3 regions of the Yersinia intermedia genome follow, and region 3 is predicted to be linked to each of the others. Evidence: predicted binding sites of a transcription regulator. Region 3 holds the regulator's gene; each other region holds the start of a gene.

Region 1 (4,275 bases), 1.8 Mb from region 3:
AGTATATTGCCGGTGATGAATATTCGATTGCAGATATCGCCATCTGGCCTTGGTATGGCAATTTAGTTTTAGGCTTGCAGTATGAAGCTGGGGAATTCCTGGATGTGAAATCCTATACCCACTTGATACGTTGGACGGAGAAGATTGCGCAGCGGCCAGCCGTGCAACGGGGGCGTATTGTCAATCGCACTTGGGGAGAGCCCAATGAGCAGTTGCCTGAGCGCCACGATGCATCAGATTTCGATCACTTATAGGTCATAAGCGATAAAGTAAATTCGACTAGAAAAGGCGATAAACTCGGTTTACGCCTTTTCTCACTCAAGTGAATATCGCTAGTGCGCCCCATTAAAATGCCGAACTCACTGCATTAGACGGCGGCCCCTATCGTTTGATGCCGAGCCGTTTGGCAAGACGATGGAGGTTACCTGCGTCAAGGTTTAGCGCACGAGCACATGCTGACCAATTCATCTCATTCGCCTGAAGAACCTGCGTTATAACCTGCCGCTGAAAATCACGGGTCGCCGCTTGTAGGTCTACAGGTGTGGTGCGTTGATCCTCGCTAGCGGCTATCGGTGACACACCGGGTATGACAGTGACCGTAATATTAAATAAATCAGCATGAAGTTGCGGAGATTCTGTCGCCGGTTGTGAGGCGCGCGCCAGTACCGCAGCACGATAAATAGCATGTTCCAATTCACGCACATTTCCGGGCCACCGGTAATTCTCTAGCAGGGTGAGTGTGGTTGCCGGGATGCCCAACTGCTGCAGCCCCAGTTTCTTTCTTATCCGCTCTACAAAAAATCCGGCTAACAGGACAATATCCCCTTTCCGTTCCCGTAACGGTGGAACATGTAATGGGAACACACTCAAACGGTGAAACAGATCAACGCGAAAGCGCCCTTCTATAACCGCTTGTTTAAGGTCACAATTGGTAGCAGCAATAATACGAACATTCACCCGCTTGGTACTGTCGTCACCGACACGTTGCAAGTCGCCATACTGAATAACACGGAGTAATTTGGCCTGAAGTACCAAAGAAAGCTCGCCAATCTCATCGAGAAATAGCGTGCCATTGTCGGCAATTTCAAACTTACCGGTTCGGTCATGTATTGCACCAGTAAAAGCCCCCTTCACATGACCAAATAATTCGCTCTCCGCCACATTCTCAGGCAAGGCGGCACAGTTTAAATAGATCAATGCCTTAGTAGCGCGCGGTGATAAATGATGAATTGCCTGAGCAACCAACTCTTTACCGACCCCCGTCTCCCCAGTGATTAGCACATTCAGTTCTGAACCCGCTACCACGCCTATCTCATGTTTTAGTTGCAGTATCAACGGCGACAGGCCAATCATCTCGTCTTCCGAGCTAGAGGTGGCTTGTTTTTGGATGCTTAATGAACTAACCGTAGGGAGCGCTTGCTTCTCCAACACGTCGACTAAAAGTGCATTATTCAATGCCGAGGCCGCTAATACACCAATCAGTTTAAGCTCTTCATCACTGAATCCATCAAATTGCAGCGGGTTCATACTGTCAAAAGTTAATGCACCAATAAGTGTCTGATCAGCAAACAAGGGCAGACCAATGCAGGCATGGACTTTAAGCTCATCATGCCCTGGGATCAGACCGTCATAGGGGTCAGGGAGATGGCTGTCAGTCGGGAAACGGACCACATTCCCTGCGCGGGCAATAGCCTCTAATCGTGGATGGGATGACAACGAAAAACGCCGCCCCAATACATCAGGAGATAAACCGTCAATAGCCAATGGCCGGAACAATTGATATTCATAACGCAAAAGTGCCGAGGCATCGCATTGCAGTAATTGCCGCAAGCTACTGACTAACGTCTGAAAACGATCTTGCCCTGATAAGCCGCCCTGTAGCTCAATGGCTATTTTGGCCAGTGACTGAATGGATAAACTCATATTTTGTCATTCCGACATAGTGTTAGTCATTATGACAATGGCACATTAATGTCATAATGACTAATCTTAATTTTTATCTGATTAAAATCAATATCATAAATCATGGCACGCCATTTGCTCTCTAAGATGAGGTAAATCATTTATTTTAGTTGAGGAACGGTTCATGGCGATTCAAGTTAAGAATAATATCAAATGGGTTGGGCAACGTGATTGGGAAGTGCGCGATTTCCATGGAACTGAGTACAAAACCCTGAAAGGGACCAGTTACAACAGCTATTTAATCTGCGAAGAAAAGAACATTTTGATCGATACTGTCGATCAGAAATTTGATCGAGATTTTGTTGCCAATTTAGAACAAGAGATCGACTTAAATGCGCTCGACTATATTGTTATCAACCATGCAGAAGAAGACCATGCCGGTGCATTAACCGAGTTAATGGCCCGTATCCCCAATACTCCGATTTATTGCACCGCCAATGCTATCGACTCAATCAACGGACATCATCATCATCCTGAATGGAATTTCATTACGGTTAAAACAGGCGATACCTTGGATATTGGCAACGGTAAGCAATTAATCTTTGTTGAAACACCGATGCTGCATTGGCCTGACAGCATGATGACTTACATCACGGGGGATGCCGTGTTGTTCAGTAATGATGCTTTCGGTCAGCACTACTGTGATGAGCATCTGTTTAATGATGAAGTCGATCAGACCGAACTTTATGAACAGTGCGCTCGCTATTATGCCAACATTTTGACCCCTTTCAGCCGCTTGGTAACACCCAAAATCAATGAAATTCTTGGTTTCAATCTGCCAGTTTCAATGATTGCCACCTCCCATGGCGTGGTATGGCGCGATAATCCAACCCAAATTGTTACGCAATATCTGGCCTGGGCGGCAGATTATCAAGAAGACCGGGTAACCATTTTCTATGACACCATGTCAAATAATACCCGAATGATGGCCGATGCTATTGCTCAGGGTATTCACGATACCGACCCCGGCGTGGCGGTGAAGATCTACAACATTGCCCGCCACGACAAAAATGAAATCCTCACTCAGGTCTTCCGTTCTAAAGGTGTTTTGGTAGGTTCTTCCACCATGAACAACGTCATGATGCCAAAAATCGCGGGGATGCTCGAAGAACTAGCTGGATTACGTTTCCGTAACAAAAAAGCTGCGGCATTTGGCAGCTTTGGCTGGACTGGCGGTGCGGTTGACCGCATTCAAACTCGCCTGATGGATGCCGGGTTTGATATCTCCCTCTCCTTAAAAATGAAATGGCGGCCTGATACTGATGCTTTAGCAGAGTGTCGTGAACATGGGCGTAAAATTGCCCGCGAATGGGCACTCCACCCATTGGAGACCCCCCATTCCTCTGAGGTTGACGATGCTATCGCCCTCACTCAAGAAAAGGCCCGCGCCGAGAAACAAAATCTGGGTATTTCAATGCAATGCAGTGTTTGCCAGTGGATATATGATCCGGCACTGGGTGAGCCTCTTCAAGAGGTTAAGCCGGGAACGTGCTGGGAAAATGTACCCGATTTCTTCCTCTGCCCAGAGTGTGGGTTGGGCAAATCTGTTTTCGATCCACTGTAATGGAGCATGTTATGACAGATAACATTATTATTGTGGGTTCAGGTTTTGCCGCCCGCCAAGTGGTTAAAAACATCCGTAAACTTGACCCACAAGTGCCAATCCAGATGATCGCCGCTGACAGTGGCGTGGATTATAATAAACCTGATTTAAGTCATGTATTTAGTCTTCAGCAGAGCGCTGACGATCTCACACGGTTGTCGGCCGAGAAGTTTGCCGAAGAAAATAATCTTACTTTGCATACAGCGATGTTGGTCACCGCCATTGAGCGGCACACTAAACGCGTTTTTTGTGGTGATCGGGCATTTAATTACCATAAATTAGTGCTGGCTACCGGGGCGTCCGCACTGGTTCCGACCGTGCCCGGTAGCGAGATGATCGTTACATTTAATAGCCAAAATGAATACCGGCAACATCAAGATATGTTGCAAAAGGCATCGCGTGTTTTAGTGCTGGGCGGCGGGTTAATCGGGACGGAGTTGGCAATGGACCTACAGCGTTCTGGTAAGCAGGTGATTTTGGTGGATAAGGCACACAGTTTACTGGCCTCTGTTATGCCAGTGGAGATCAGTAGCCGCTTACAACACCGTCTCAGTCAGCGTGGTGTTACCCTGGTATTCAATCAAGAATTACGCGGTGTAATGAAAGTCGCCAACGGCTTGCGAGTAGAGCTTGGATCAGGGCAAACATATACCGTTGATGCTGTCATTGCTGCGATTGGTTTAAAACCGAAAACGGCCCTCGCCGCTGCC
Region 2 (4,275 bases), 1.8 Mb from region 3:
CCATTTCTATTATCCGGGTAGCGAACAGCCTGCGTTACATGATGTAGCACTGAAATTAGCGCCAGGGCAGATGCTGGGGCTATGCGGGCCTACCGGGTCTGGTAAAAGCACCTTGTTGGCATTAATTCAGCGGCAATTTGATATTGATGATGGTGAGATTTGTTATCAAGGGCATGCGCTGGCTGATATTAGGTTGCATGACTGGCGTGGCCGTTTATCCGTAGTCAGCCAAACGCCCTTCCTCTTTTCTGCTTCGGTTACGGGTAATATTGCACTGGGTAAACCCGATGCCACGCAGGCACAAATTGAACGGGCTGCTCGTTTAGCTAGCGTGCATGAAGATATTTTACGTCTTCCTCAAGGGTATGACACTGAGGTGGGGGAGCGCGGCGTTATGCTATCTGGTGGGCAGAAACAGCGGATTTCCATCGCCCGCGCACTGTTGCTGGATACTGAAATCCTGATTCTTGATGATGCATTGTCCGCAGTGGATGGTCAGACTGAATATGAAATTCTAAAAAATCTGCGTGAATGGGGTGAGCATCGTACTGTGATTATCAGTGCGCACCGTCTTTCTGCGTTGACCGAAGCCAGCGAAATTTTAGTGATGCAACATGGCGGCATAATGCAGCGCGGAACACATAACGTATTAGTCAGTCAATCTGGTTGGTATCGGGAGATGTACCGTTATCAACAACTTGAAGCCGCATTGGATGATGGTGAGTCGGAGGCCAAAACCGATGAGTAAAGTTCAGCAACTTTGGCCGACACTTAAGCGCTTGCTCTCCTATGGCTCTCCTTATCGTAAGCCGTTGGGACTGGCGGTATTGATGTTATGGATTGCCGCCGCCGCTGAGGTCAGTGGCCCACTCTTGATAAGCTATTTTATTGACCATGTGGTCGCAAAAGGTACCTTACCTCTTGGCTTGGTCAGTGGGTTGGCATTGGCTTACCTGCTGTTGCAATTGTTGGCAGCCGCATTGCACTATTTTCAGGCATTGCTTTTTAACCGAGCTGCCGTAGGTGTGGTGCAGCGCCTACGTATTGAAGTGATGGATGCCGCTTTGCGTCAACCTCTCAGTGCGTTTGATACCCAACCGGTCGGGCAATTGATTTCTCGCGTCACAAATGATACCGAAGTCATTAAAGATTTGTATGTAATGGTGGTATCAACCGTGTTGAAAAGCGCGGCATTAATTGGTGCGATGTTGGTGGCGATGTTCAGTCTGGATTGGCGTATGGCGCTGATCTCTATTTGCATCTTCCCAGCAGTACTGGTGGTTATGGCTATTTATCAACGTTACAGCACCCCCGTGGTTCGGCGAGTCCGGGCTTATTTGGCTGATATTAACGACGGTTTTAATGAAGTTATCAGCGGTATGGGCGTCATTCAGCAGTTTCGCCAGCAAGCACGTTTTGGCGAGCGTATGGAGTCTGCCAGCCGTGCGCACTATATGGCGCGTATGCAAACTTTGCGCTTAGAAGGGTTTTTGTTGCGCCCACTGCTGAGCCTATTTTCTGCTTTGGTGCTGTGCGGCTTGTTACTGTTGTTCGGTTTCAGTCCAGAGGGTTCAGTGGGGGTGGGTGTACTGTATGCGTTCATTAATTATCTGGGGCGCTTGAATGAACCCTTGATTGAGCTTACATCACAGCAGTCAATCATGCAGCAAGCGGTGGTGGCCGGAGAACGTATTTTTGATCTGATGGACCGCGCCCAGCAAGGATATGGTACCGATGATCGCCCTCTGACCAGTGGCCGTATCCAGGTGGATAATGTCAGCTTTGCTTATCGTAGCGATAAAATGGTGCTGCAAAATATCTCCCTTGATGTGCCTTCGCATGGGTTTGTTGCTCTGGTCGGCCATACCGGCAGCGGAAAGAGCACGCTGGCTAACCTGCTGATGGGCTACTACCCGGTGCAACATGGTGAGATTCTGTTGGATGGTCGTCCTCTGTCAGCATTATCCCATCAGACCTTGCGCCAAGGGGTGGCCATGGTGCAACAGGACCCAGTCGTTTTGGCTGATTCCTTTTTTGCCAATGTGACTTTAGGCCGCGATATCTCTGAACAGCAAGTGTGGGAAGCGCTGGAAACGGTGCAACTGGCCCCCTTAGTCCATGCACTACCCGATGGACTGCACAGCCTGCTTGGTGAGCAGGGGAATACCTTATCAGTTGGGCAAAAACAGTTGCTAGCGATGGCGCGAGTGTTGGTACAGGCACCGCAAATCCTGATTTTAGATGAAGCGACTGCCAATATTGACTCTGGTACTGAGCAAGCCATTCAGCGGGCATTGCAGTTAATCCGAAAAAATACCACGCTGGTGGTGATTGCTCACCGCCTTTCAACCATTGTTGATGCAGATACCATATTGGTGTTGCACCGTGGTGTGGCAGTGGAGCAGGGTAAGCATCAAGAGTTGCTGGCCGCCCATGGGCGTTATTATCAAATGTATCAGTTGCAATTAGTTAGCGAAGATTTAGCCGCCATTGATCAGGTGGAAACGGCGGTGAGTTAATTAATAAACTGTGGGGCTACACGGCCCCGCATTATTTTCAGTGTTTCCCTAAGCCAAATCGCCAATGAATGGCCCTGTTAATGCCCATTCCGCTGCCATACTGCACCATAATCTGGCAGTGCAATAGGTCGTTGATGCTGCTGTGCACTTCTGTGACGCGCCTCGCACTATTTTGGTGCACAAAAATCATTCAACGCCATGAATCCAGCCGCAACACGGCTGGCTCATGTATCTTAACTGCCCTAGCGTCGCCATTTCCGCATTAAATTATATCTATCATTACTTATGGCATAGCCTTTGCTTTACTTCATTTGTGGCAGACATGAATTCGACTTAATTCGAGAAGGGGCAAATATGAAGCTGGTTACCGTGGTTATCAAACCATTTAAGCTGGAGGATGTGCGTGAAGCCTTGTCCTCTGTGGGTATTCAGGGGCTGACCGTAACCGAAGTGAAAGGATTTGGTCGCCAGAAAGGGCACGCAGAGCTCTATCGGGGAGCTGAATACAGTGTCAATTTTTTACCCAAAGTGAAAATTGACATTGCAATTGCCGATGATCAATTGGATGAAGTGATTGACGTGATCAGTAAGGCGGCCTATACCGGCAAAATTGGTGATGGCAAAATTTTCGTTGCTGAATTGCAACGTGTTATTCGCATCCGTACCGGCGAAACCGACGAAGCAGCACTGTAATTTGCAGGCTCAAATTTAGTGAATAGGGATGGGTTGATGATGAAAAAACTTTTATCCGTGTTGGGCCTGAGTTCGGTAGCGATGCTGCCTTCTTTGGCAATGGCCGCAGCGCCGGCTGTAGCTGACAAAGCTGATAATGCCTTTATGATGATTTGCACCGCTCTGGTGCTGTTTATGACTGTTCCCGGTATTGCCCTGTTCTACGGCGGCCTGCTGCGTTCCAAAAACGTATTATCGATGATGACTCAGGTTATGGTGAGCTTTGCTCTGATCTGTGTGCTGTGGGTACTCTACGGTTATAGCCTGGCTTTTGGCACCGGTAATGCGTTCTTCGGTAGTTTCGATATGGCGATGCTAAAAGGTATTGGTTTGACCAGCCTGAGCGGCACCTTCTATCAATATATCCATGTGGTGTTTCAGGCTTCATTTGCCTGTATCACGGTTGCACTGGTGGTGGGATCATTCGCCGAACGTATTCGTTTCTCTGCGGTATTAATTTTCGCCGTCCTGTGGTTCACCTTCTCATACCTGCCAATGGCACATATGGTGTGGGGTGGTGGCTTCCTGGCAATGGATGGCGCGCTAGACTTCGCCGGTGGTACCGTTGTGCATATCAACGCCGCGATTGCTGGTTTGGTGGGTGCTTACTTACTGGGTAAACGCGCTGGATTTGGTAAAGAAGCGTTCAAGCCTCATAACTTACCTATGGTATTTACCGGTACTGCGATTCTGTATATCGGTTGGTTTGGCTTCAATGCCGGCTCAGCCAGCGCCGCTAACGAAATAGCTGCACTAGCCTTCTTGAACACAGTAGTCGCAACTGCGGGTGCTATCTTGTCTTGGGTATTTGCCGAGTGGGTTTTACGTGGCAAGCCTTCATTGCTGGGTGCGTGTTCTGGTTGTATCGCAGGTTTGGTTGCGATTACGCCAGCGGCAGGTACAGTCGGTGTTGGTGGTGCATTGATTATTGGTCTAATAGGTGGTGTTGCCGGTCTGTGGGGGGTAGTCCTGCTGAAGAAATGGCTGCGGGTGGACGATACCTGTGACGTATTCGGTGTACATG
Region 3 (4,275 bases):
AGACGATGAAGTTACCCTCTTTGGTGTTGGATTTACATCTAACGGCATGAAAATGCGTGGGAACTTGCGGGATAAAACCGCTGAGCTGATTGAAAAGGTTAAAACCTCTTATGAAATCCAAAAATAAACTTCGTCATTTTTTGCTTGCCAGTTCACTTTTGACCGCAAGCCTGCCTGCTCTGGCGTTAACGGGTGATACTGATCAGCCCGTCACGGTTGACTCCGTTAAGCAAGCGTTAGATATGGAAGCAAATACCGTCACATTTACCGACAATGTGGTTATCAAGCAAGGTACCATTGAGATCAAAGCTGATAAAGTCGTGGTTACACGCCCCGGTGGTGATCAAAGCAAAATGGTCATTGAGGGTTATGGTAATCCGGTGACGTTCTATCAGATGCAAGACAGCGGCAAACCCGTTAAAGGCCATGGGCAGAAACTGCGTTATGAAGTCGCAAATGATTTCGTGGTGTTGACTGGCAATGCCTATTTGGAGCAACTTGATAGTAATATCAAGGGTGATCGCATCACTTATCTGGTGAAAAAACAGCAGATGGAAGCCTTCAGTGATAAAGGCAATCGCGTCACCACCGTGTTATTACCGTCCCAATTACAAGACAAAGGGCCAGCAGCTTCAGGCCAAAAGAAGAGTAAGTAATCATTTATGGCAACATTAATCGCAGAAAAGCTAGCTAAGGCGTACAAAGGCCGTAAAGTAGTCGAAGACGTAAGCCTCAATGTGAAGTCCGGTGAGATTGTGGGCCTACTTGGGCCGAACGGCGCAGGAAAAACCACTACTTTTTATATGGTCGTCGGCATTGTCCAGCGTGACGCCGGGCGTATTGTGATTGATGACGAAGATATCAGCCTCTTGCCTCTCCATGAACGCGCCCGTCGCGGTATTGGTTATTTACCGCAAGAAGCCTCTATTTTCCGCCGCCTGAGTGTATTTAACAACTTAATGGCGGTGCTGGAGATCCGTAACGATCTCTCTGCTGAGCAGCGTGAAGAACGGGCTGATGAGCTAATGGAAGAATTCCATATCACTCATTTACGTGACAATCTGGGGCAATCTCTTTCTGGTGGTGAACGCCGCCGTGTTGAGATAGCTCGTGCGCTGGCGGCAAATCCTAAGTTTATTCTGTTGGATGAGCCTTTTGCCGGGGTTGACCCGATCTCCGTTATCGATATCAAGAAGATCATTGAACATCTGCGCGACAGTGGCCTCGGCGTTCTGATTACCGACCATAACGTGCGTGAGACATTAGACGTTTGTGAGCGGGCTTATATCGTAAGCCAAGGCCATTTAATCGCTCACGGTACACCACAGGAAATTTTGGCTGACGAACAAGTTAAACGTGTTTATCTGGGTGAAGAGTTCCGTCTCTGACCTTTGCCCAACACCCCACAGATTTCAAGATGTAGGAAGGCAGCAAACACACCTGCAATTTGAAAGATGACGGGGATTTCGTCATCCATTAAGGAAAATTGATACCGCATTATGAAGCAAGGTTTGCAACTCAAGTTTAGCCAACAACTGGCAATGACACCGCAGCTTCAACAGGCTATTCGCTTGTTGCAGCTTTCTACGCTTGAACTCCAGCAGGAGATTCAGCTAGCGCTGGAAAGTAACCCGCTGCTTGAGCAAACTGATCTTCATGAAGAGATAGAGACAAAAGAGACTGTAGACAGTGAATCGCTTGATACCCGCGAGGCCCTGGAACAAAAAGATATGCCAGAAGAGTTACCCCTTGATGCCACCTGGGATGAGATCTACACCGCAGGCACGCCATCAGGCATGGGCAATGACTACAGCGATGATGAGCTGCCGGTCTATCAGGGGGAAACGACTCAAACATTACAAGATTACCTAATGTGGCAAGTGGATTTGACCCCCTTCTCTGATACCGATGTTGCTATTGCGACCTCTATCGTGGATGCGGTGGATGAAACCGGCTACCTTACTGTGCCACTGGAAGATATTCTGGAAAGCATGGGGGACGAAAACGTTGCACTGGACGAGGTGGAAGCGGTACTTAAGCGGATACAACACTTTGATCCTATTGGTGTCGCAGCGCGTAACCTGCGTGAATGTCTGCTAGTACAGTTGTCACAGTATGACAAAGATACCCCCTATCTTGCCGAAGCACGCCTCGTCGTTAGCGATTATCTGGATTTGCTGGGTAACCATGATTTCCGTACGATGATCCGCTTGAGTCGGCTAAAAGAAGATACACTTAAAGAAGCGATAACCCTGATTCAGTCTCTGGACCCGCGTCCGGGCCAATCCATCAATACCGGGGAGTCAGAATATGTCATTCCCGATGTTTTGGTGCGTAAAGACAAAGATCAATGGACGGTAGAGCTTAATGCCGATAGCATTCCACGCCTAAAAATCAACCAGCAGTATGCGGCGATGGGGAACAACACGCGTAATGACAGTGACGGGCAGTTTATCCGTAGCAATCTGCAAGAAGCGAAATGGTTGATAAAAAGCCTTGAAAGCCGTAATGAAACGTTGCTGAAGGTGGCGCGTTGTATAGTAGAGCAGCAGGTAGCGTTTTTTGAGAATGGGCCTGAATTTATGAAACCCATGGTACTGGCCGATATCGCCCAGGCCGTGGATATGCATGAGTCGACAATCTCTCGCGTGACCACGCAGAAGTTCCTGCACAGTCCACGGGGTATTTTCGAGCTAAAATATTTCTTCTCCAGCCACGTCAATACAGATAGCGGAGGTGAAGCTTCTTCCACCGCAATTCGTGCACTGGTGAAAAAATTGGTTGCGGCAGAAAACCCTGCTAAACCACTGAGTGACAGTAAGCTGACCACACTATTATGTGAACAAGGCATCATGGTGGCGCGGCGTACCGTTGCGAAGTACCGAGAGTCGTTATCCATCCCGCCGTCAAATCAGCGTAAACAGTTGGTTTGACCTGAACTGAGAAGGAAGACACTATGCAGCTCAATATTACCGGACATCATGTCGAAATAACCGAAGCATTACGCGAGTTTGTTACCACTAAATTTGCCAAACTTGAGCAATATTTTGATCGCATTAACCAGGTATATGTGGTTTTAAGTGTTGAAAAAGTAAAACAAATTGCAGAAGCAACGGTACATGTGAATGGAGGCGAGTTGCACGCAAGCTCAGAGCAGGAGGATATGTACGCTGCAATTGATATTTTGGTTGATAAGCTGGCACGCCAGTTGAACAAACACAAAGACAAATTGAAACAACACTAAGAATCCTTGCGGCTGTTATACCCAGAGAGCATGGCGTTGCAGGTAGGCAGCAAGCGGATGACAAACCGGTTAGACACCGATTTGAATAGCATTTATGCCAGCCCGCAGGGTGAGTAAACGTAGCGAACAGCCCGGTAGCTTTATGTACAAAGGGTATATTCACCAATAAAGGTTCTACACTCGCTACATAACAGTTTCCTGCGCCAGGAGTGAATCCTCGCAGGAAACGGTTTAAAAAGCGCTTAAGTGAAAGATGAGATGATCAACGATCCAGCATTGCAATTAAGCTCGGTATTAAATATCGAGTGCACCAAAAGCTCCGTACATTGCTCAAGTAAAAAACGAGCTTTGGAAATTATCAGCGAGTTGGCTGCCAAGCAACTTAACCTGCCTTCACAGGTGGTTTTTGATGCTGTATTGACCCGTGAACGTATGGGCAGCACCGGTATTGGTAGCGGTATCGCGATACCTCATGGCAAGTTGGAAGAAGACACACTGCGCGCAGTGGGGGTATTTATCCGTCTGGAACAACCTATTGCCTTCGATGCCATTGATAACCAACCCGTTGATCTATTATTTGCCTTGTTGGTTCCGGCAGATCAATGTAAAACTCATTTACACACTTTGTCTTTAGTGGCCAAGCGATTAGCTGATAAAACAGTGTGTCGCCGCCTACGAGCGGCACAAAGTGATGATGAACTTTATCAAATTATTACTGAATTACCGCCAGAAACAGCGTAATCAGGAAAGTAGCAACTGTTTTATCTGTTATGCCCGGATCGTGTAGCCGGAATATAGGGTTCTAATGTATGCCCAATAGATTTTAAGGTGTAGGCAGGCGGTCAACGCGCCTACAACTTGAAAGATCGCGGGGATAAATACCAAGGGGAGTTACTCACATGGTGCTGATGATTGTCAGCGGCCGTTCCGGTTCAGGGAAGTCTGTTGCTTTACGCGCATTGGAAGATATGGGCTTTTATTGTGTCGATAACTTGCCTGTGGTTCTGCTGCCGCAATTGGCAAGTACACTT

What was found. The regulator sigma-54, encoded in region 3, starts transcription at its own class of promoters, with help from an activator protein. The targets are predictions, from matches to a motif close to GTTGGCACANNTTTCGCTNT.
Positions count from the first base shown of each region.
Region 1: the regulator sigma-54 is predicted to act here: its motif matches at 2,025-2,044, upstream of norV (anaerobic nitric oxide reductase flavorubredoxin).
Region 2: the regulator sigma-54 is predicted to act here: its motif matches at 2,804-2,823, upstream of glnK (P-II family nitrogen regulator).

Region 1 covers NZ_LR134116.1:2,331,113-2,335,387, reverse strand. Annotated here, with positions in the region: gene yghU (glutathione-dependent disulfide-bond oxidoreductase) at 1-254, shown strand, start outside; gene norR (nitric oxide reductase transcriptional regulator NorR) at 382-1,923, opposite strand; gene norV (anaerobic nitric oxide reductase flavorubredoxin) at 2,087-3,526, shown strand; gene norW (NADH:flavorubredoxin reductase NorW) at 3,538-4,275, shown strand, end outside.
Region 2 covers NZ_LR134116.1:3,449,364-3,453,638, reverse strand. Annotated here, with positions in the region: gene EL015_RS15935 (SmdA family multidrug ABC transporter permease/ATP-binding protein) at 1-748, shown strand, start outside; gene EL015_RS15930 (SmdB family multidrug efflux ABC transporter permease/ATP-binding protein) at 741-2,519, shown strand; gene glnK (P-II family nitrogen regulator) at 2,874-3,212, shown strand; gene amtB (ammonium transporter AmtB) at 3,252-4,275, shown strand, end outside.
Region 3 covers NZ_LR134116.1:494,731-499,005, reverse strand. Annotated here, with positions in the region: gene lptC (LPS export ABC transporter periplasmic protein LptC) at 1-127, shown strand, start outside; gene lptA (lipopolysaccharide ABC transporter substrate-binding protein LptA) at 111-656, shown strand; gene lptB (LPS export ABC transporter ATP-binding protein) at 663-1,388, shown strand; gene rpoN (RNA polymerase factor sigma-54) at 1,500-2,933, shown strand; gene hpf (ribosome hibernation promoting factor) at 2,957-3,244, shown strand; gene ptsN (PTS IIA-like nitrogen regulatory protein PtsN) at 3,503-3,985, shown strand; gene rapZ (RNase adapter RapZ) at 4,144-4,275, shown strand, end outside.